DNA from 3 places in the Flavobacterium sp. W22_SRS_FK3 genome. Region 3 is predicted to be linked to each of the others. Evidence: riboswitches for the same ligand, from Rfam matches in the RefSeq annotation. Region 3 holds a riboswitch; each other region holds the start of a gene.

Region 1 (6,806 bases), on a different contig from region 3:
TCATAATCGGCACTCTCGAAATATCGGGTTCTGATGCGATTAAATTCAGGAATTTTGTCATTGCCTGAACACCATCAAGCATTCCTTCATCCATATTAATATCGATGATCTGTGCTCCACCTTCTACTTGTTGTCTTGCAATATCAAGCGCCTCGTCATATTTCTCTTCCTTGATTAAGCGAAGGAATTTTCGCGAACCCGTTACATTCGTACGTTCCCCAATGTTTACAAAAACACTTTCGGGCGTAATAATCAATGGTTCTAATCCTGCTAATACAAGGTCTCTTCTTTTTTCTGCCATTTTCTTTTAAGTTACTAAGATTCTAAGTTGCTTAGATTCTGAGTTTTTTTATTCTATTTTCTTTCCTGCAAGGTTTTCAAAAACCTTGTCGGTATATTTCGTTTTTAATAATCTTATTTTGGGCGTGTCCCAAGGGCCGGGCTATCCGTTACAAGTCCTCGACCAATTCCGTTTCACTGCATTGGTCTGCGGGCTTTTCACTTCTATCCCTCACGCAAACTCGGTTTCAATAACCTTTTATTTTCCCACCGAAATCATTTCCATTTTGACTTTTCTATATATTTACAAGTTACACCTGCATCATATATATAATATTTTGCTTTAGTAAAACCCGCTTTAACAAGGGTAATCGAATCGGGTTTTAACTCATCTTCTAAAACAATATAATTTTCACTAAAATCATTTGGATTATATTTTACTTTATAAAACTTATTTATAAGTGTCTCACCACTTTCTTCTATCTCAATCTTCGATAAAATTTTCTCATTTAAATAAAAATAATATTTCAAATGTGAAATTTCATCACCATACTCAGCTCTAGTTGCAAATCCAATAGTTTCTTCTGTAAGTCTCTTTTTAAATTTCTCACGCTCAATATTATCATAACTTCTAACAAGAAAAATTAAAATCATACCTAATAAAAAAATAACTATCATTCCCAAATTAGATATATGTTCTGATTTGCTTTCTTCCATTTTCTTTTTAAGTTCCTAATATTATGCTCTTCTCTCGTAAAAGGTTTAAATCTTCTAATAAAACATTATACTAATACCGGCGCAACACGTGGTTTATAATCCTTCGCAACCTCAGCAATTAATCGAATATGATCCGGCGTTGTTCCGCAACAGCCGCCGATAATGTTAATTAAATTATCGTCTAAATATTCTTTGATTAAGGCCTGAGTTTGTTCCGGTGTTTCATCATATTGTCCGAAAGCGTTTGGCAAACCTGCATTTGGATGCGCCGAAACGTTAAATTGTGTATGCTGTGATAATGTTTTTAAATACGGTTTCAACAAATCGGCTCCAAGAGCGCAATTGAAACCTACACTCAATAACGGAATATGTGATACTGAAATCAGAAAAGCTTCAACCGTTTGCCCGGAAAGTGTTCTTCCTGACGCATCGGTAATCGTTCCTGAAACCATGATTGGAATATCAATATTACGTTCGTCTTTTACTTCTTCGATGGCAAAAAGTGCCGCTTTTGCATTTAAAGTATCGAAAATGGTTTCTACTAAAAGTAAATCGCAGCCACCATCCATTAAGGCTTCCACTTGTTGTTTGTACGCAATACGTAAATCATCAAACGTTACGGCTCTGTAACCCGGATCGTTTACGTCTGGCGACATACTTGCCGTTCTGTTTGTCGGTCCGATTGAACCGGCCACAAAACGAGGTTTCTCCGGATTTTTGGCTGTGAATTCGTTAGCTACTTCTTTGGCTATTCTTGCCGATTCGTAGTTTAACTCATAAACGAGGTCTTCCATAAAATAATCAGCCATACCGATTGTCGTTCCAGAGAAGGTGTTGGTTTCTACGATGTCAGCACCAGCTTCGAAATATGCGGCGTGCACATCGCGGATTGCCTTCGGCTGTGTTAGGGATAATAAATCATTATTTCCTTTCAACGGATGTTCAAAATCTTTGAAACGCTCTCCACGAAAATCTTCTTCGGAGAAATTATAGCGCTGCAGCATGGTTCCCATTGCCCCGTCAAGGATTAGGATATTTTTTTTGATTGCTTCCTGAATTGTTATTGACATATTTTTTATCTTTTAGCTACTAAGTCCCTAAGGCCCTTAGATGCTAAGTTTTTATTTAATTATAATTCCGATTATAAATCTGAAGGGGTTAAAAATCCGTCAGGTCTAATACTATATTTTGTTTCACATTAATTCCAAAAATTCACGATGGTTGGCTATCTAGTCCGGATTAAGCCGGTATCCTCGTAGTGAAACGTAGAGATAAAGGCGAAAGCGGGAACCCGTGACTACAAAAAATGCGTCAATGATTCGCTCATCATACTGAATCAGTAAAATAATATTGTATGGTTGTCAGGAAGAGTTTTAGGAAATACTGTATGTATTTGTGTTATCTATCTTTAACATTAAGAATTAATATAAAGTAGAATGTAGCACCTTCTTTATGATAAAGGGTTGCTAAGGTTTCATTGGGTCTTTCCCTCCGCCTTTCGTGATAACTTTCAATAATTTTAAGAACAGTGCAAAGGTATGAAATAGCCTTACTACATGCAAATGTTTTTTTAAGTTTCTAAACTATTCAGATTCTGAAGTTCTAAGCATAAGCTGCTTAAATGATAAAGCTCAAACTACAGTAGTACTTTGAGCTTTGATTTTAAATCTTAGTCTAATATAATCCCCAAGATAAGGGCTTACTATATTGATCAAAATGAGTGTTGGTTAAAAACTTCTGTCCCATTTTAGAAATGTATCCATGACTTCCTGATGATCTGAAAACTCATTATCTGTCGCGGCCATTTCGTTGTCAATTTTAGACTTTTCTTCTCGTAATTGTTCTTCATTCCAATTGTTCATAATAGATAATTTATTGAATACTTTCTTAAAGTTAGCATTTTATCTTTATTATTCAAAATACTATAATTAAATTTTTTCTTTGAAAGATTTTAAGCCACAAAGTTACTTAGCTTTTTAAAGACTAAGTTTACCTTAACATCAACAAAAAAGCCCAAACTAAATAAGTTTGAGCTTTTGTATCTAAAAATAGTAGTCGCTTAGAACCACGTAATAGCCTCTCTAAAATTAAACGATCGCTTTTACAACCGCTTTTGGTGCTTCTTTACGGGTTCCGTCGAAACCGTCAACACCTGAAACTGTTGTATATTTCAATACGTATTTTTTACCCGGATTGATAATTTGATAGGCTGCCTGACACATTAAAGTTGCTTCATGGAAACCGCAAAGGATTAACTTTAATTTTCCAGGGTATGTATTCACATCACCAATAGCAAAGATTCCCGGAATATTGGTTTGGTAATCTAAGGCGTTGTTTACTTTAATTGCATTTTTCTCGATTTCTAATCCCCAGTTTCCGATTGGCCCTAATTTTGGCGTTAATCCGAAAAGTGGAATAAAATAATCACAAGGAATACTACGGTGCGCACCGTTCTCGTCTAAATCTACAGACTCAACGTGCTCTGCTCCTTTAATTCCAACCACTTCTGCGGGTGTAATTAATTTAATTTTTCCTGCTGTTTTTAACTCCTGTACTTTTTCAACAGAATCCAAAGCACCACGGAATTCATTTCTTCTGTGAACCAAGGTTACTTCTGAAGCTACATTTGCTAAAAAGATACTCCAGTCTAAAGCAGAGTCACCTCCGCCGGCAATAACGACTCTTTTGTCTCTGAATTTTTCCGGATTCTTGATAAAGTATTTCACTCCTTTATCTTCGTAAAAATTGATTCCGTCGATCAAAGGTTTTCGTGGCTCAAAACTTCCTAAACCTCCTGCAATAGCAATTACTGGTGCGTGGAATTTTTTTCCTTTATTTGAAGTAACAATAAAACTTCCATCTTCCTGTTTTTCGATTGTTTCAGCACGCTCGCCTAATGTATAACCTGGTTCAAATTGTTTAATTTGCTCTTGTAAATTATCGATTAAGTCACCTGCTAATACTTCAGGAAAACCTGGAATATCATAAATTGGCTTTTTAGGATACAATTCCGAAAGTTGTCCGCCCGCTTGTGGCAATGCATCTAAAATATGGCATTTTAATTTTAATAATCCTGCCTCAAAAACGGCAAATAAACCTGTAGGCCCGGCTCCAATTATAAGTATGTCTGTTTTAATCATTACGTATTGTTTATAATCATTCTTAATAATACAAAGAAACGAATAATTTATTCTTTTTTAAATGATTTTTATCATTCATTTCTTTGGGAAATTTTTACTCTTTATTTTTTAATGAAGCGGTAATTTCGTTCATTCTTTTAACTTTATCTTCAAAATCACCTTTCAATGTTTTACGGTATTCATTAAGGTTTTCTACCATTTGATTAATATCTTCTGGTATAACTTCTTCAAAAAATTCGCGTAACCTTTTTGCGGTTGTTGGTGATTTTCCGTTAGTAGAAATGGCAATTTTGACATTTCCTTTTGTTACGATTCCACCTAAATAATAATCACATAAATCGGGTGTATCAGCAATATTGCAAATCAAATAACGCTTTCGGGACAAATCGTATACCTTTTTGTTGACTTTTAAATCATCGGTACAAGCGATTACCATGTGGCGTTTTTTGAGCATTTTCTTTTTGAACTTCGCTTCCGTCAGTTTGATTGAAGGATGGTTTTCAGCTAAAACTTTAATTTCTAAGTGAAAATCTGGTGCAACTACTTCAACATTGGCATTTGGACTCGATTTTAGTAAAAAAGAAAGCTTTTCTAATCCTACGTTTCCACCACCTACTATAAGAACATTCAGATTGTGAAGTTTTAAAAATATCGGATATAATTCGTTTTGTTCCATTTTAATTTATTTTCATCCAGCCAAAATTAGATGATTTTTATTTTATCGAACGATTTCTTTTGATACAAATTCTTCGTAAAATCCTTTTAATATATTGCTTTCGCGTATTACTTCACCAAGAACAATGATCGCTGGCGAACTCAATTTTCTCTCTTTTACAATTTCTAAAATCGAATCTACCGTTCCAACTCCAACTTTTTCTTCATAAGTAGTTCCGTTTTGAATAATCGCAACTGGCAAATGACCTTTATTTTCTTTTTGAAACAAATCGATAATCTGAGACAATTTATGCATTCCCATCAAAATCACAACTGTTGCTGATGATTGCGCTGCCAAAGCAACATCCGAAGACAATTTTCTGTCAGTAGTAGTACCCGTAATCGCCCAAAAGCTCTCAGAAACGCCTCTTTTAGTAATCGATATTCCCAAACTCGCCGGAACAGCCACTACTGAAGAAATTCCAGGAACTACAACGGTCTCGATTCCGAAACTCCCCGCAAATTCAATTTCTTCGCTTCCACGACCAAAAATAAAAGGATCTCCGCCTTTTAAACGTACAACATTTCCATACGTTAAAGCATTATCTACAATCAACTGATTGATTTGATCTTGCGTGTAAGCGTGATTTCCTATTTGTTTTCCGACAAAAATTTTGATAGATTCTTTTGGAGCGTGTGCTAAAATTTCCTCGTTCGCCAAAGCATCGTATAAAACCACATTTGCCTCAGCAAGTGCTTTTACACCTTTTAAAGTAAGCAAGTCCGGATCACCGGGACCCGCTCCTACTAAAGTTACTTTGGGTTTTACTGTATTAAGCATTAGCTAATTCTTGAGCTCTGTATTTTTCAATGATATCAAAAAATGCAATTCCTTCCTGAATGTATTTTTTTGCAAATGCTTCTGATGGTTCAACCGAATTGATTTGGTACACCAGCTCTTTAAAGCTTGTTGCCAATTCAATTTTACCAGTTGCAATAAAAACAGTATCAAACAAATCAATAATTCCAGCGTGATTATTGGTTTTTTCGTTTTCAGAAAGCAATAACGCTTTAGCCCCATTTACAAATCCTGCGTAAGCATGGTAAATAGCATCTGACCATTTTCCTTCGTCGAAAGATTCCTGTGCGAACGTTAATTTGTCTTTTGCTTCTAATAATAAAGTAGCTACTAAATCAATGACAACCCCGGCACATTCACCAACTCCAACTGCTTTTACGTAGTTATCTGCATTACCCCAGTCAATAAAATCAGCTTCCGTTAAATTGGTTACATCTGCAAAAGGTTTTAATATTTCATAGAAATACTTTTCTCCTTTGGCATCATAATAATTTAGAAATTTATCCCCGTTTCCATTAACTCCATAATCATTTAAGATGGTACGCAAAGCATCTGGTCCTCTACGGCTTGGGATTTTGATTACTTTATCTGCAAAACGCCCTTCTCCGTTTCCTAATCTTCCTCCGCCTAATAAAACCTGTAATGCCGGAGCTACTAATTTTCCTGAGTTGATTGACATTCCCTGAAAACCAATGGCAGACATATTATGCTGTCCACAAGCATTCATACAACCCGAAATTTTAATTTCGATTTCACGGTTATCTAAATACTGAGGATATTCTGCTTTTAAAACTTTTTCTAATTCTTCTGCAATACCGGTACTGCTTGCAATCCCCAAATTACAAGTATCAGTACCAGGACATGCCGTAATATCTACTGTAGAATTATAACCTAAATGAACAAAATCCAACTTAGTTAATTCCTGATAAAAGAAAGGTAAATTTTCTTCTTTTACATGACGTATTACAATGTTTTGACGCAATGAAAAACGCAATTCATTTGCTGCATAATTCTTAATTAAATCGGCTAATAATCTGGCTTTATCGGTATAAAAATCTCCTAATAAAACTTTGATTCCAATTGCGTAATAACCTTCTTGTTTCTGAGCAATTACATTCGATTTTTTCCACGCTTCATAAGCTGCACTATCTTCGATT
Region 2 (6,806 bases), on a different contig from region 3:
AACCTCAGCTTTAAAAGACGTAATTTCCTGACGTTGTTTTTTTAGAATCGAAATCATGTCAATTCCACTACATCCTGCCACACCCATTAAAACTAATTCCATAGGACTTGGCCCCATATCATTTCCTCCAAATTCTGGTCGTGCATCAACATTTACTACATGTCCACGTTCGTTTTTTAATTGAAAATGGAAGTTTTCGTTTACTCTGTCTAATGTTATTTTCATTTTTTTATTTTTTGAACGCCTGATGACGTAGATTTTTATTTAAAAACTGAATACTAAAAAACTTGTCACTGGTCACATTTATCCTTTATCCGATAATCTCAAAATATCTCCAAAAACACCTCTTGCTGTTACGGCTGATCCTGCTCCGGCACCCTGAATTACAATTGGTCTGTCTCCGTACGATTCTGTATAAATTTCGAAAAAAGAATCAGAGCCTTTTAATCCTCCAAGTGCAGTGTCAGAAGGTACTGAAACTAATTTCACTTCAAGATTTCCTTTATCGTTTTGCAAATCACCGGATAATTCACCAATGTATCTTAATACGTGATTTGGCTTTTGTTCGGCTTTTATTTTATTGTAAATCGGATCGAATTCTTTTAATTTGGTTAAGAAGTCAGAAACATTTCCTTCACGTAAATGTTCCGGGATTAAATTCTGAATTAAGATTTCTTCAAATTCGTTTTGTAAATCTAATTCTCTCGCCAAAATCAATAATTTTCTTCCCACATCATTTCCGCATAAATCCTCGCGCGGATCCGGTTCTGTGTAACCGTTATCAATTGCTTCCTGCAGAATTTCACTAAAAGGAGCGTCTTTTGCAGAGAAATTATTGAATAAATAACTCAGTGTTCCTGAAAATACTCCTTTTATCTTGGTGATATTTTCGCCAGAAAGATGTAATAATTTAATCGTGTCAATTAATGGTAATCCGGCACCAACATTGGTTTCATACAAATAATTCTTTTGATTTTCAGCCAGAACTTTTCTCAGTTCCTTATAAAAACCATAACTCAATGTATTAGCTACTTTATTAGACGAAATCAAATCGAAACTGCTTTCTGCAAGTTTAATATAATTCTCCACGAATGTTGCACTTGCCGTATTATCAATCGCAATTAAATTCTCTAAATGATATTTATCTGCATACTCAATAATATCCTGAATAGTGTAATCAAGTCCTTTACTCTGAATTTCATTTTTCCAGTCTGAAGTCACACCATTTTTATTTAAAATCAGTTTTTTAGAATTCGCAATGGCAAAGACATTCAGCTTAATATCTTTTCGTTTTTCGATAGCATCCGCAGATTCTAAAATTTGATTGATTAAAGTTCCGCCCACTAACCCATGTCCAAAAATAGCAATATTGATTTTTTTAGAGACACCAAAAATTTCTCCGTGAATTACGTTTAAAGCTTTGTTTAATTCCGATTTTTTAACCACCAAACTCACGTTTTTACCCGTAACGGTATTGTTAAACAATATCGGAACAATTTTATTTTTGATTAAAGCAGTATAAGGTTTATGAAAAGTACTTAAATCTTGTCCAATGATTGAAATAACCGAAACATTATCTGTTACTGTAATCTGATTTACATCCTTTGAATAAAAATCATTTTCGAATTCTTTCTCCAATTCAACCATTGCCGTTGTAGCTTTATCAGTGGCAACCACAAGACCAATTCCTCTTTCTGAGGAACCTTGCGAAATAATACTTACACTTATATTGTGATCTCCCATTACCTTGAAAATTCGGGCATCAACTCCGGATTTCCCAAGCAATCCGCGGCCTTCAAGATTTAAAAGCGAAACATTTTCAAGAACCGAAAGCGTTTTGATTCCTTCTTTTGCAGTATCAGAAGTGATTAAAGTTCCCCGGTTTTCATGGTTGAATGTATTTAAAATTCGAAGCGGGATGTTTTTTTCCAACAAAGGAATAATCGTTTTGGCATGCAAAATTGTAGCACCAAAATTCGCTAATTCATTTGCTTCATTGAAAGATAAAAATTCTATTTTTTTAGCATCTGCAACCAAATCAGGATTTGCTGTATAAATACCGTCAACGTGTGTAAAATTTTGTAACTCCTCTGCATTTAAATAATTAGCAATCAAAGAAGCGGTATAATTACTGCCATTTCTTCCTAAAGTTGTCGTATCGTTATTGTTATTCGAACCAATAAAACCAGTTACAACATTAACAGTCGATCCATTGTACTCTTTAAAATAATTGACAACATTTTTCTTGGAAAGCTGTTCCAAAGGCTGTGCATCACCAAATTTAGAGTCTGTTTTTAGCAGCTCTCTTGAATCGGCAAAATTAGCAGGAATTCCTTTTTCGATTAAAATTGCAGTTAATAGTTTTGCAGAAAGCAATTCGCCTTTAGACAAAATCTGATCTTTAATTTTATTGCTGTAATCGCCAATTAAACTTACCCCTTCATAAAGTTTATCCAAAATAGTAAACTCTTCAGATAAATCGACCTTAGGATAATCTGAAATTTGGTAGGTCTTAAAATTTTCTAATAATCTTTTGTAATCACCGTTTTTAGCGGCAATTTTTAAAATATATTCTAATTCATCCGTAGCATTTCCTCTTGCAGAAACTACTACGGCAATTTTTTCGCCCTGGTTTACTTTCTCGGCAATTATAGAAACGACTTTATTAAGTCCTTCTCCGTTTGATAATGACTTACCTCCAAATTTTAATATTTTCATTTTATCTTTTTATTATTCTGCTTAAAAAATAGCAGCCAGTAAATTATCTAATTGTTTGTACTCGATTAAAAAAGCATCATGTCCATGTACTGAATTTATTTCGCTGTAAAAAACATTTTCTTTGAACTTTTTTAACTCCTGAAACGTTTCCCGGTTTTCTTTTGGTGTAAAAAACAAATCAGAATCGATTCCGATAATATGGATATCTGCATTTGATTTTGACATTAAAGTTTGGAAATCTTCTCCGTTTCGGGTAATATCTATTGTTTTAAGCAATTGGTTCATCAATTTATAAGAAGCCAATTGATATCTTTTTTGTAATTTATCTCCGTGATGTGCCAGCCAGCTTTCTATATTAAAAATTAAAAGATCCTGATTAATGGTTCTCTGAAATTTTTCTTTGAATGATTCCGGAGAACGATAACACAACATGGCGTGAATTCGGGCATCCTCGATTGGCTTTGATGAATTATTCAGAATTTGCTCCTGCAAATAACAATTGGCAATCATCCAGTCTGTCGATTTCCAATCTGTCGCTATCGGAATCAGATGCTTGGTAATATTAGGTTCAAGAGCCAGCATTTCCCAGGCAATTCCACCGCCTACAGAACCTCCAATGATAGCATAAAGCTGTCCGGTTTTTAATGCTTGGATTCCTTTCAAAAAGATACGGGCAATATCTCTGGCCGTAAAATCCTTATAATTTTCGATAGTAAAAGAATCGTTCCCATTGCCCGGAACATTAAATGCCAATACTGAATATTTGGTAGTGTCAATTGTTTTTCCATCACCAATCAAATCATTCCACCAGCCATTTTCACCGGTAACCTGTGCATTTCCTGTTAAAGCATGATTGACCAAAACAATTGGTGCACTGTGCAGCGGTAAACCAAAAAGTGCAAAACTTAAGGATAATGAATTATATGAAGCACCACTTTCGGTAGTGAAATTTTGTAATATGATAGGGTCTGGTATACTTTCCAATTTCAAATCTTTTATTTTTGATTTGTATATGGAAATATTAGAAAGAAAGTCTAGAACGAAACTAGAAAAACTCTTTTTGTTATCTTTCCACGTTGGGCGTGGTAGAATGCAGCACCTTCTTCGCTTTACCGAAGGGTTGCTAAGGATTCATCGGGTCTAATCCCTCGTCCTTTCTTTATAACATTTCAATACGTTTCTGAACTTAATGGTGCAAATTAAATACTATTTTCTTAAACAAACAAATTTAATCTAAAGAGATTATTTTTATATCAAATAACAAAAACTATTATACGCAGAAAATTACCGAATGTAAAATCCAGTAAATTCCAGAAGGCTTCACCCTATTTTATGATGTTTTTTCAATTTAGATGAAAAGAGTATCATTTTCTTTTGAATACATCAAAAACAATAAAGAGTTGGCTTCTTTAGTAGTTGTTTTTTTATCCGTTTCCATGAGACCAAATCTTGGATGAATCAATTCATTTATTGGCGGCGGATTATTTCTTTTTGCCCTTATGTTTTTCAATGTTGAAAATGTCTTTGTTAAGTAGTTTAAAGTTCGCATAATATTAAGTTTTAGTTTGTTTATGTATTATTATCTTTATTATTGTTTTATCATTTTGTTACGGCAAGCTGACGAAATAAAAAAACCCTTTTGGATTTAGATACCAAAAGGGTTTAAGTCGTTTTAACTTACTATACTTTTGGAATCAACAGACGAATATGCAAATAGACGCGACATTGAACATTTTGTTCATCTGTAGGGAATCATTCATCTGTGATTTATATTTTATTTTAAAAAACTCTAGCATTTTGTATAAATTTAAAAAGCCTCCCAATTACTTTGGGAGGCTTTGCTATATTAATATTGTATTTACAATTTTAAGCAATAGACAACCCAACGGTTTCTCTCGAAAGGACGCAAAACATTTTAGATTGATTAAACATATTTTTAGTAGTTTTTGGGTTTAACAAATATGCAAATATTTTTTTAATGCACCAAATAAATATGCACGAAAAAACTTCAAAAAACAAAATAACTTACAGATTATCATTAAAAAACATCTTACAAAATCACATTTTACAAAAAACAAGTAAAAATCTTACATATTTAAACTCTCAAAATTAAAATTTCAAAGAACTTATAGAAAAGTTAAACTGTTTACTCATTTAAAAAAACAAGTATTTATCTATAAAAAAATCACCTCTGTTAAAACTGAGTTTACTAAAGGCAATTTTAAAACAAAAAACTTTAATTTTTATTAAATACTGTATTAGGCGATTTTGCAACACTTGCAAAAACTGTTTTCAAGTCATTAATTAAATCTTCGACATCTTCAATTCCTACTGAAAGTCGAATCAAATCCTTTGAAACGCCAGTTTCCAATTGCTCTTCATCAGTTAACTGTTGATGGGTTGTACTCGCAGGATGAATAATAAGCGATTTAGTGTCACCTATGTTTGCTAAAAGTGAGAACAATTTTGTTTCGTCAACCACTTTTTTGGCCGCTTCAAAACCTCCATGCAAACCAAAAGTAATAACGCCACTTTGACCTTCGGGCAAATATTCCTGAGCTAAATCATAATACTTGCTCGATTTCAAGCCAGGGTAATTAACCCATATCACCTGATCTTGTTTTTCTAACCATTCAGCTAAAGCCAAAGCATTTTCGCTGTGTTTTTTAATTCGGATTGGCAAAGTTTCCAAACCCTGAATAATCTGAAAAGCATTGAATGGACTCAAAGCTGCTCCAAAATCCCGTAATCCTTCAATTCTTGCTTTTGCAATAAAAGCTGCATTTCCAAGCGCTTCATGATATACTAATCCGTGGTATCCTGATGAAGGTTCTGTAAATTCAGGGAATTTTCCGTTCGACCAGTCAAAAGTTCCAGCATCAATAATAACACCTCCTAATGAAGTTCCGTTACCTGAAAGATATTTAGTCAAAGAATGGATTACAATGTTTGCCCCGTATTCAATGGGTTTTAATAAATAAGGTGTTGCCACAGTGTTATCTACAATAAAGGGTACTTTAAAGTTTTTGGCTTCCGCCGAAATGGCTTTCAAATCCAATACATCTAATTTTGGATTTCCCAGAGATTCAACAAAAAAAGCTCTTGTATTTTCTTTTGCTGCTTTCGTAAAGTTTTCAGCTATTAAAGGATCAACAAAAGTCGTTGTAATTCCTAAACGAGGCAAAGTTACTTTTAACAGATTGTAGGTGCCTCCGTATAAACTATTTGAAGCTACGATATGATCGCCCGATTTTAGCAGCGTTAAAAAAGTCGTTGCAATTGCCGATGCTCCAGATGCTGTCACTACTGCTGCGATTCCGCCTTCTAGCGATGCCAGTCGTTGTTCCAAAACATCGTTTGTAGGGTTATTTAATCTGGTGTAAATAAATCCGGATTCAGCCAAACCAAATAAATTGGCAGCATGATCAGCATTATTAAATACGTATGATGATGTTTGATAAATAGGTACTGCTCTTGTGTTTCCATTTTTAGTTACATCGTGTCCAGCGTGAAGTGCATTTGTTGCGAATTTTTGTTTGCTCATGATTTCTTAGTTTTAAGTATTATTAATATTTTATTGAAATTGATTTTTAAATTATTTCTTTAAATAAAAAGGTTATCGTTTTCCGCAGAATACATATGTGCGAGCAATGAGTCTGTTTGGTTAGAGTATAATTTTCCTTTTTGCAAACTGAAGTTTGTTTTTTGATTTTGAACTAATCCAAAAATGTTTTTTGGGTTAATTACTTTCAAGATTCTATATAGTGTTTTCATGATTTTTAATTTTAAAGTAATTGAAATAAAAAAAGCCCTTTCGGATGGCTACCAAAAGGGCTTATAGTAAGGAACTATAACAAAGATTTTATCTTTCACTTTCGGCAATAGCAAATTGGGATGCACATCGGCATCACACAACACATCATCATTTTATTTACCACTGAATTATTCATTTTATTTTTTTAGTTTTCACCATATAAGGGATATAAGTTCATTTTAGTTTTTATTTTTTACTTTAAGCAAGACTTATATTTCTCAGTTGGTTTAAATTTTATTTCGATTTGAATCAAAAAAAACCTCCGCGATTGGCA
Region 3 (6,806 bases):
GAATTTCTCTGTATATGATCAAAAGATTACTAAGTTAGAAAATCAGCCATCAGCATTTGATTTAATTGATGCTAATGGTGGAAATACAGTTGGACATCCTAGAAATTCATTGTATTCATATCAGTTTACAGGTTTAAATAATCAGGGTTTACCAACTTTTATTCAAAAAGAAGATGAAACAGATAACGTTACCGGAGCTAATTTTCAGGATACAGAAAATGTTACTGATTATTTGAAATATGAAGGTTCTATCGAGCCTAATAAATCGATTGGTTTTGCAAATACATTTAGTTACAAAAATTGGTCTTTATATGTATTTGTTGTTGGTTCTGGAGGGAATAAAGTACGTTTGAATCAGGCCTATGATAGCCAATATGATGATTTAACTGTATTTACAAAAGATTTTACAAACCGTTGGATCAACCCTGGTGATGAAGCATTTACGAATGTTCCGGTTATTGCAGATAAAAGATTAGTTCAAAATTACGGAACACAGGATCAATTGCAAATTGCTTATAACACCTATAATTATTCTGACGTAAGAATTGCAGATGGTGATTTTGTAAGACTAAAAAATGTATCCTTAAGTTGGGAGTTTCCTAAAGAGTTCAAAAGAAAATTAGGTGTAAGCACTTTTTCTCTTAAAGCATCAACGGTAAATCCATGGTTGATTTATTCTGACAAAAAGTTGAACGGACAAGATCCTGAATTCCGTAATACTGGTGGTGTTGCTCTTCCTGTAACAACACAATACACTTTTGCAATAAACCTTTCATTTTAATATACTGATTATGAAAAATATAAAAATAGCCTTATCTCTGTTGGTACTTTTAGGTATTAGTAGTTGCGATGATTTTCTTTCTGAAGTACCTGATAATAGAACCCAAATTGATACTCCTGATAAAATTAAGGAGTTATTAGTTAATGCATATCCCTTAGCTTCTTACATGGATTTGGCAGAAACAATGTCTGACAATGTTGGAGATGCAGAATTAAGTTCGGTATCTCGTAAAAACCAGCAGAGTTACAACTGGGAAATGCAAACTGAAATAGATATTGATACTGAAGCTAACTATTGGAATGCCTGCTACAGAGCAATCGCCCATGCTAACCAGGCACTACAATCTATTGAGCAATTAGGAAATCCAGCAAGTTTAAATTCTCAAAAAGGAGAAGCACTGATGGCCAGAGCCTACGCACATTTTATGCTGGTAACATTTTGGTCTAATCGCTACAACCCAGCCACAGCAGATACAGATTTAGGAATACCTTATGTAAAAGTTCCTGAAACAGAATTGCTTAAAAATTACAAAAGAAATACTGTTAAAGAAGTTTTTGATTTTATTGAAAATGATTTAGAAGAAGGCTTAGGACTAGTAACTAATGACTACAGCGAACCTAAATTTCACTTTAATAAAGAAGCTTCTAAAGCATTTGCAAGTCGTTTTTATTTGATAAAAGGAGATTGGGATAAAGTACTTGAAGTTTCTGAAGGATTGGGTTCTAAACCTGTAGGAAAATTAAAAGATTACGTAACTTTATCTGGTTTAGCTCCGGATATTCAGTTTATTGAATATGGTAAATCGTCGTATAGTACAAATTTACTAATAGCTTCTCCAAACTCGCTAATTGGCAGATCTGCCAGTTCTAGTAATTTTTACTTAACATCGGATAAGCAAGCAGAACTTTTTAGTTCTGCAACTAATCCATTTAATAAAACTTATTTGTTTAAATTTTATTCTTACAACAGTAGCAGAACATTGTTTACGCCTAAGTTTGAGGAGTATTTTAAATATACAAATATTAGTGCAGGAATAGGTGAAGCCTACTGTGGAATTGTTCTTTTGTCAAATGATGAGTTTTATTTAAACAGAATTGAAGCTCTTATAATGAAAGATAGGATTGCAGAAGCAAATACGGAGCTAGAGTATTTTATTGGTACAAGAACAACCTCTTATAATGCAACAACCGATAAGCTTACAGAGGCAAAAATTGTAAGTATGTACCCTGTAATTGCTGATGAATTAACACCTTTTTACACTATGACAGCTTTGCAAACTTCTTATGTAAAGGCAGTTGCTCAGGCAAGAAGAAGAGATTTTGTTCATGAAGGATTAAGATGGCTAGATGTAAAACGTTTTAATATTGTTGTAAATCACACAACTTTTGGTTTACCGGTAAATACTTTGGTAAAAGACGATAAGCGTAGAGCATTACAAATCCCTCTTTCTGCATCCAATTACGGTGTAGAAAAAAACCCTAGGTAAATTTTAATTTTTAATTTTAATTATGATGAAAATATTAAAACAATATAAAGTATTAGCTTTGGTTGCAGGGGTTTTATCTTTTGCATCTTGTGCTCATGAAGATACCCTTGGAGAGAGTCAGTTAGATTATACCCAAGCCGAAAAAAGCGAGTTAGACAATTGGATTGATGCTAATTATTTGAATCCTTACAATATTAATGCACAATACAAGTGGAATCAGAATACGGTAGATAATAACCGTTTTTTATTTCCTCCAATGGTTGATAAAGTGCAACCCGCTTTAGATGTGGTAAAGAAAATTTGGATAGACAGTTATACAACAGTTGGAGGTTATGATTTTGTAAAGAAAGTTGCTCCAAGAGAAATTGTATTGGTTGGGGGCGTAAATTCTAATACAAACGGAACCAGAACTTTAGGGATTGCAGATTCCGGACAAAGAATTACATTATTTGAAGTAGATTATTTAAACAAAAAAAATCGGGCAAATGTTACTGAGTTTATTCATACCATACAACATGAGTACGTACATATACTAAATCAGAACAAACCTTTTGACGAAGAGGCCTGGCAAAAAATTACGCCAGGAGGTTATACAGGAACGTGGCATCTGGAGGTGCTTGCAACTTCAAGAAGTTTGGGTTTTATAACCAATTACGCCAGAAATAATGTTATTGAAGATTTTGCAGAAACAGCCTCTACTATTTTATCAAGTACAAAAGCAGAGTATGCGGCTATTTTAGCCAGTATGCCTGCAGACGGAAGAGCAAAATTAAAGCAAAAAGAAGCTATTGTAGTGCAATATTATAAAGATGCATTTAATATGGATTTCTATGCTTTAAGAGATGAAGCTGAGAAAAATACAAATGAGGTTGTAAATAATTAATTTTCGTCACTATATAATTTAATAGATAATATTATGAAACTAAAAAACATATTTAAGTACCTCATGCTGGCATTTTTGACACTGTATTTAGGTTCTTGCAGTAATAATACCGATGCAGATCAATTGTTCGATCAAACTCCTACTGAGCGATTAAATGCTCAAAAAAGTGAGCTTAATGATGCTTTGCTTGCATCAGAGAATGGGTGGAAAGCGGTCTATTTTACAGATGATACTCAATTAGGAGGATATACCCATTTGTTTAAATTTTTGCCTGGTAATAAAGTTGAAATGGCATCAGATTTTGATGATGATACAGAAAAGTATACCAGTGACTATAATGTAGTTTTAGGTAGTACTGTAAGTTTATTGTTTGATACTTATAACAGAATTCACCTTTTATCAGATTCGAACAGTTATCCAACAACGGCTCTAAGAGGGAAAGGTTATTTAGGGGATTTTCAGTTTCTGTATTATGGTCAGGAAAATGGAGATATCCTTTTTAAAAGTAACAGATTGGTTAGAGAAGTTCGTTTTGTGAAAGCGACAGCTCAGGATTGGGTAGATTTAGCAGAGAATTTAGAAACAGAAAAAAATGTAATTGGTTCATCATCTCGTCCTCTTTTTAGATTTTTAGAAACGAACGATGGTACTACAGTTAAAAAATATGATTTTTCTTTTTCATCAGCTACCAGATTTTCAAATTCAAGTGCTATAGATGATTCTGGCGAGGTTATCAGTATGGGAGTTGGATATACACCAACCGGAATTGTTGTTAGTCCGGCTGTAGAAGTTAAAGGTCAAAAACTAACTAATTTTATATATAATGATGCTGATGGAAGTTTTACAGCAACTGGAACAGGCGGAGTAACAGCAACTATAAAATATTCGAATGAACCTCTTGTTTTAACTGACGATTATAAACTTCTTTTAGAAGGAAATCCTCAAATGGTGTTTGGTTATATAGATGCAAATTTATACACAGCACCTTCAACATCAAGTTATGCTAAATCATTAATAGATAAAGTAAATGCTACTTTACCAGCTACTCAAAAACTTGCCAGAATTCAGTTTTACTTTAATACTGCTTTAAATGGAAGTTATATTGAGTATAGATTTAATGGAGGTAAAGCTTCTATATATCATTTTATAATTACTAGTGAAGATGCTACTAAGAAAACTTTAATTCTGTCGAATGACGGATGGACGGTAGCTGCTGCCTCAAGAGCATTTTTAAATGAGTTAGATGCTGAATTAACAAATCCTCAGGGGTTGTATGTTAAAAAGGAGGCATTCAGAATAACCTATACTAATACTGTTTACACATTTACAAGTGCAGCAAGTAACTTTAGAATAACTACGTATCAACTTTAGTTTTAGTTTTAGTTTGGTTTTAGTTTTAGTTGAAAAGCAGCTCAATTTGGGCTGCTTTTTTGTATCTAAAACATTTATTTTGAATTAAAAAGATGTTAATATAATCAATTCAATAAAATAATTACTATTTTTGCAGCCGTTATCACGAATCTCGCAAAGAGATAGCAACCTGCAAAACAAGCAAGGTGCTAAAACGATAAGCCAAATCCTTTGGAAAAAATGTTGTCTATCATTTTATTATCCAAATTTTTCTTATCGTCGTAAACGTTTCATTTATAAACTATTTTATGACAAAAAATTTAAGAGCAAAAGGAAATGCCTTTGCATTACTACCACTATTAATTTTCATCTTTATTTTTTTAGGATCAGGGATCTTTTTAAAAGATTTCTATGCATTACCATCTCCAGTTGCTGTTTTGGTAGGCATTATTGCTGCTTTTTTGTTATTTAAAGAATCAGCTGAAGAAAAAACAAAAACGTTTATTTCAGGTTGTGGAGAAAGCAAAATAATGACCATGTGTATCATCTATTTGCTTGCAGGTGCTTTTGCGGTAGTGAGTAAAGCTACTGGTGGAGTGGATGCTGTGGTAAATATGGGTATCAATACGATTGATGCGGCTTATTTTCCATTAGGAATTTTCCTGATTGCGGCTTTTTTATCGACTGCAACAGGAACATCTGTTGGAGCAATTGTTGCAATAGGCCCAATTGCAGTTCGACTGGCCGAATCCAGTGGAGCTTCGCTGCCTTTAATTTCCGGAGCTTTGCTTGGCGGATCAATGTTGGGTGATAACCTTTCTATGATTTCTGATACGACGATTGCAGCTACACAATCTTTGGGTTGTGAATTGAAAGACAAGTTTAAAATCAATCTTTTTATTGCTTTTCCTGCTGCTGTTGTAACCATAATTGTTCTGTTTTATTTAGGATTAAATTCGGAAATTATTGCTGTTGAAATTCCGAAAGCAAGTTTTGATTGGATTACCATCATTCCGTATTTATTGGTAATTATTCTAGCTTTAATAGGTGTAGATGTGTTTACAACTTTAATAATAGGGACTTTGCTGGCAGGAATTATTGGTTTTTTTGGGCATAGTTTTACACTTCTACAATTTACCCAAAAAATATATGAAGGTTTTACAAGCATGACAGATATTTTTCTGCTTTCGATGCTTTCGGGCGGATTGGCGGCGATGGTGGATAAAGCAGGCGGAATTGATTACGTTTTATATCATATTAAAAAAGGAATAAAAAGCAAAAAATCAGCTCAATTAGGTATTGGAACTTTAGTAGGTTTTGCCAATTTAGCGATTGCAAATAATACGGTTTCGATTGTAATTACGGGTGGAATTGCGAAAGAAATTAATGATGAGTATGATTTAGATGCCAGAAAAACGGCTACTATTCTGGATATATTTTCTTGTATTATCCAAGGTATTTTGCCCTATGGTGCCCAGGTTTTATTAATTCTAAGCTTTGCTAAAGGAAAATTAGATTTTTTTGATTTGATTGGAAATGCCTGGTATCATTTGTTTTTATTGACTTTTACAAGTATTGCTATCTATAGTTCTGTATGGGACAAATGGGTGAATAAAGTTTTGAAGTTTAGAAATCCCAATCTATAATATTGAACTGTGGTTTTTTTTAAAAAGGAATTGTTCTATATTTGACAAGTCGTTTTTAGCCCTGATAGAAGTGGAAATCCTTTTGTGTTTTTTCTTTAAAAACATAAAAGATTGCAACGGATAGCAGGAATAGCTACAAATAATTATTAAAATTAATTTTGAATATGAAATTACTAGAAGGAAAAGTTGCCATTATTACGGGGGCCAGTCGTGGAATTGGAAAAGGAATTGCTGAAGTTTTTGCTAAACATGGTGCAAATGTTGCTTTTACATACAGCTCATCTGTATCATCAGCCCAAGCTTTAGAAGCAGAATTGAACGGTTTGGGAGTGAAAGCAAAAGGATACCAGTCGAACGCAGCAGATTTTAATGAAGCGCAGACTTTTGTGGATGCAGTTTTGGCTGATTTTGGGACGGTTGACATCTTGATTAATAACGCTGGAATTACAAAAGATAACCTATTGATGCGTATGTCTGAAGCTGATTTTGATCAGGTTATTGATGTGAATTTGAAATCGGTTTTTAATATGACTAAGGCTATTCAGAAGACTTTTTTAAAGCAGCGTTCCGGTTCTATTGTTAATATAAGTTCGGTAGTTGGAGTTTCTGGAAATGCAGGACAAACCAACTATGCAGCTTCAAAAGCGGGAGCAATTGGTT

The links. Region 3 has a riboswitch for S-adenosylmethionine ahead of ACEN2I_RS15285 (Na+/H+ antiporter NhaC family protein). Riboswitches for the same ligand answer to the same signal wherever they lie in the genome.
Region 1: another riboswitch for S-adenosylmethionine. It lies ahead of ACEN2I_RS12325 (homocysteine S-methyltransferase family protein); the one in region 3 lies ahead of ACEN2I_RS15285 (Na+/H+ antiporter NhaC family protein).
Region 2: another riboswitch for S-adenosylmethionine. It lies ahead of ACEN2I_RS12405 (alpha/beta fold hydrolase); the one in region 3 lies ahead of ACEN2I_RS15285 (Na+/H+ antiporter NhaC family protein).

Annotation. Positions count from the first base shown of each region.
Region 1 is NZ_JBGQOF010000011.1:37,755-44,560, forward strand. Features, by position in the region: gene metH (methionine synthase) at 1-301, opposite strand, end outside; gene ACEN2I_RS12320 (hypothetical protein) at 556-996, opposite strand; gene ACEN2I_RS12325 (homocysteine S-methyltransferase family protein) at 1,062-2,066, opposite strand; SAM riboswitch class I at 2,392-2,506, opposite strand; gene ACEN2I_RS12330 (hypothetical protein) at 2,724-2,858, opposite strand; gene ACEN2I_RS12335 (NAD(P)/FAD-dependent oxidoreductase) at 3,084-4,136, opposite strand; gene ACEN2I_RS12340 (precorrin-2 dehydrogenase/sirohydrochlorin ferrochelatase family protein) at 4,231-4,812, opposite strand; gene cobA (uroporphyrinogen-III C-methyltransferase) at 4,855-5,631, opposite strand; gene ACEN2I_RS12350 (HEPN domain-containing protein) at 5,624-6,806, opposite strand, start outside.
Region 2 is NZ_JBGQOF010000011.1:52,984-59,789, forward strand. Features, by position in the region: gene ACEN2I_RS12395 (OsmC family protein) at 1-225, opposite strand, end outside; gene thrA (bifunctional aspartate kinase/homoserine dehydrogenase I) at 304-2,718, opposite strand; gene ACEN2I_RS12405 (alpha/beta fold hydrolase) at 2,740-3,702, opposite strand; SAM riboswitch class I at 3,779-3,886, opposite strand; gene ACEN2I_RS12410 (hypothetical protein) at 4,067-4,267, opposite strand; gene ACEN2I_RS12415 (O-acetylhomoserine aminocarboxypropyltransferase/cysteine synthase family protein) at 4,955-6,262, opposite strand.
Region 3 is NZ_JBGQOF010000016.1:5,446-12,251, forward strand. Features, by position in the region: gene ACEN2I_RS15265 (SusC/RagA family TonB-linked outer membrane protein) at 1-781, shown strand, start outside; gene ACEN2I_RS15270 (RagB/SusD family nutrient uptake outer membrane protein) at 792-2,267, shown strand; gene ACEN2I_RS15275 (zinc-binding metallopeptidase) at 2,293-3,150, shown strand; gene ACEN2I_RS15280 (DUF4302 domain-containing protein) at 3,184-4,521, shown strand; SAM-I-IV-variant riboswitch at 4,656-4,751, shown strand; gene ACEN2I_RS15285 (Na+/H+ antiporter NhaC family protein) at 4,809-6,146, shown strand; gene fabG (3-oxoacyl-[acyl-carrier-protein] reductase) at 6,311-6,806, shown strand, end outside.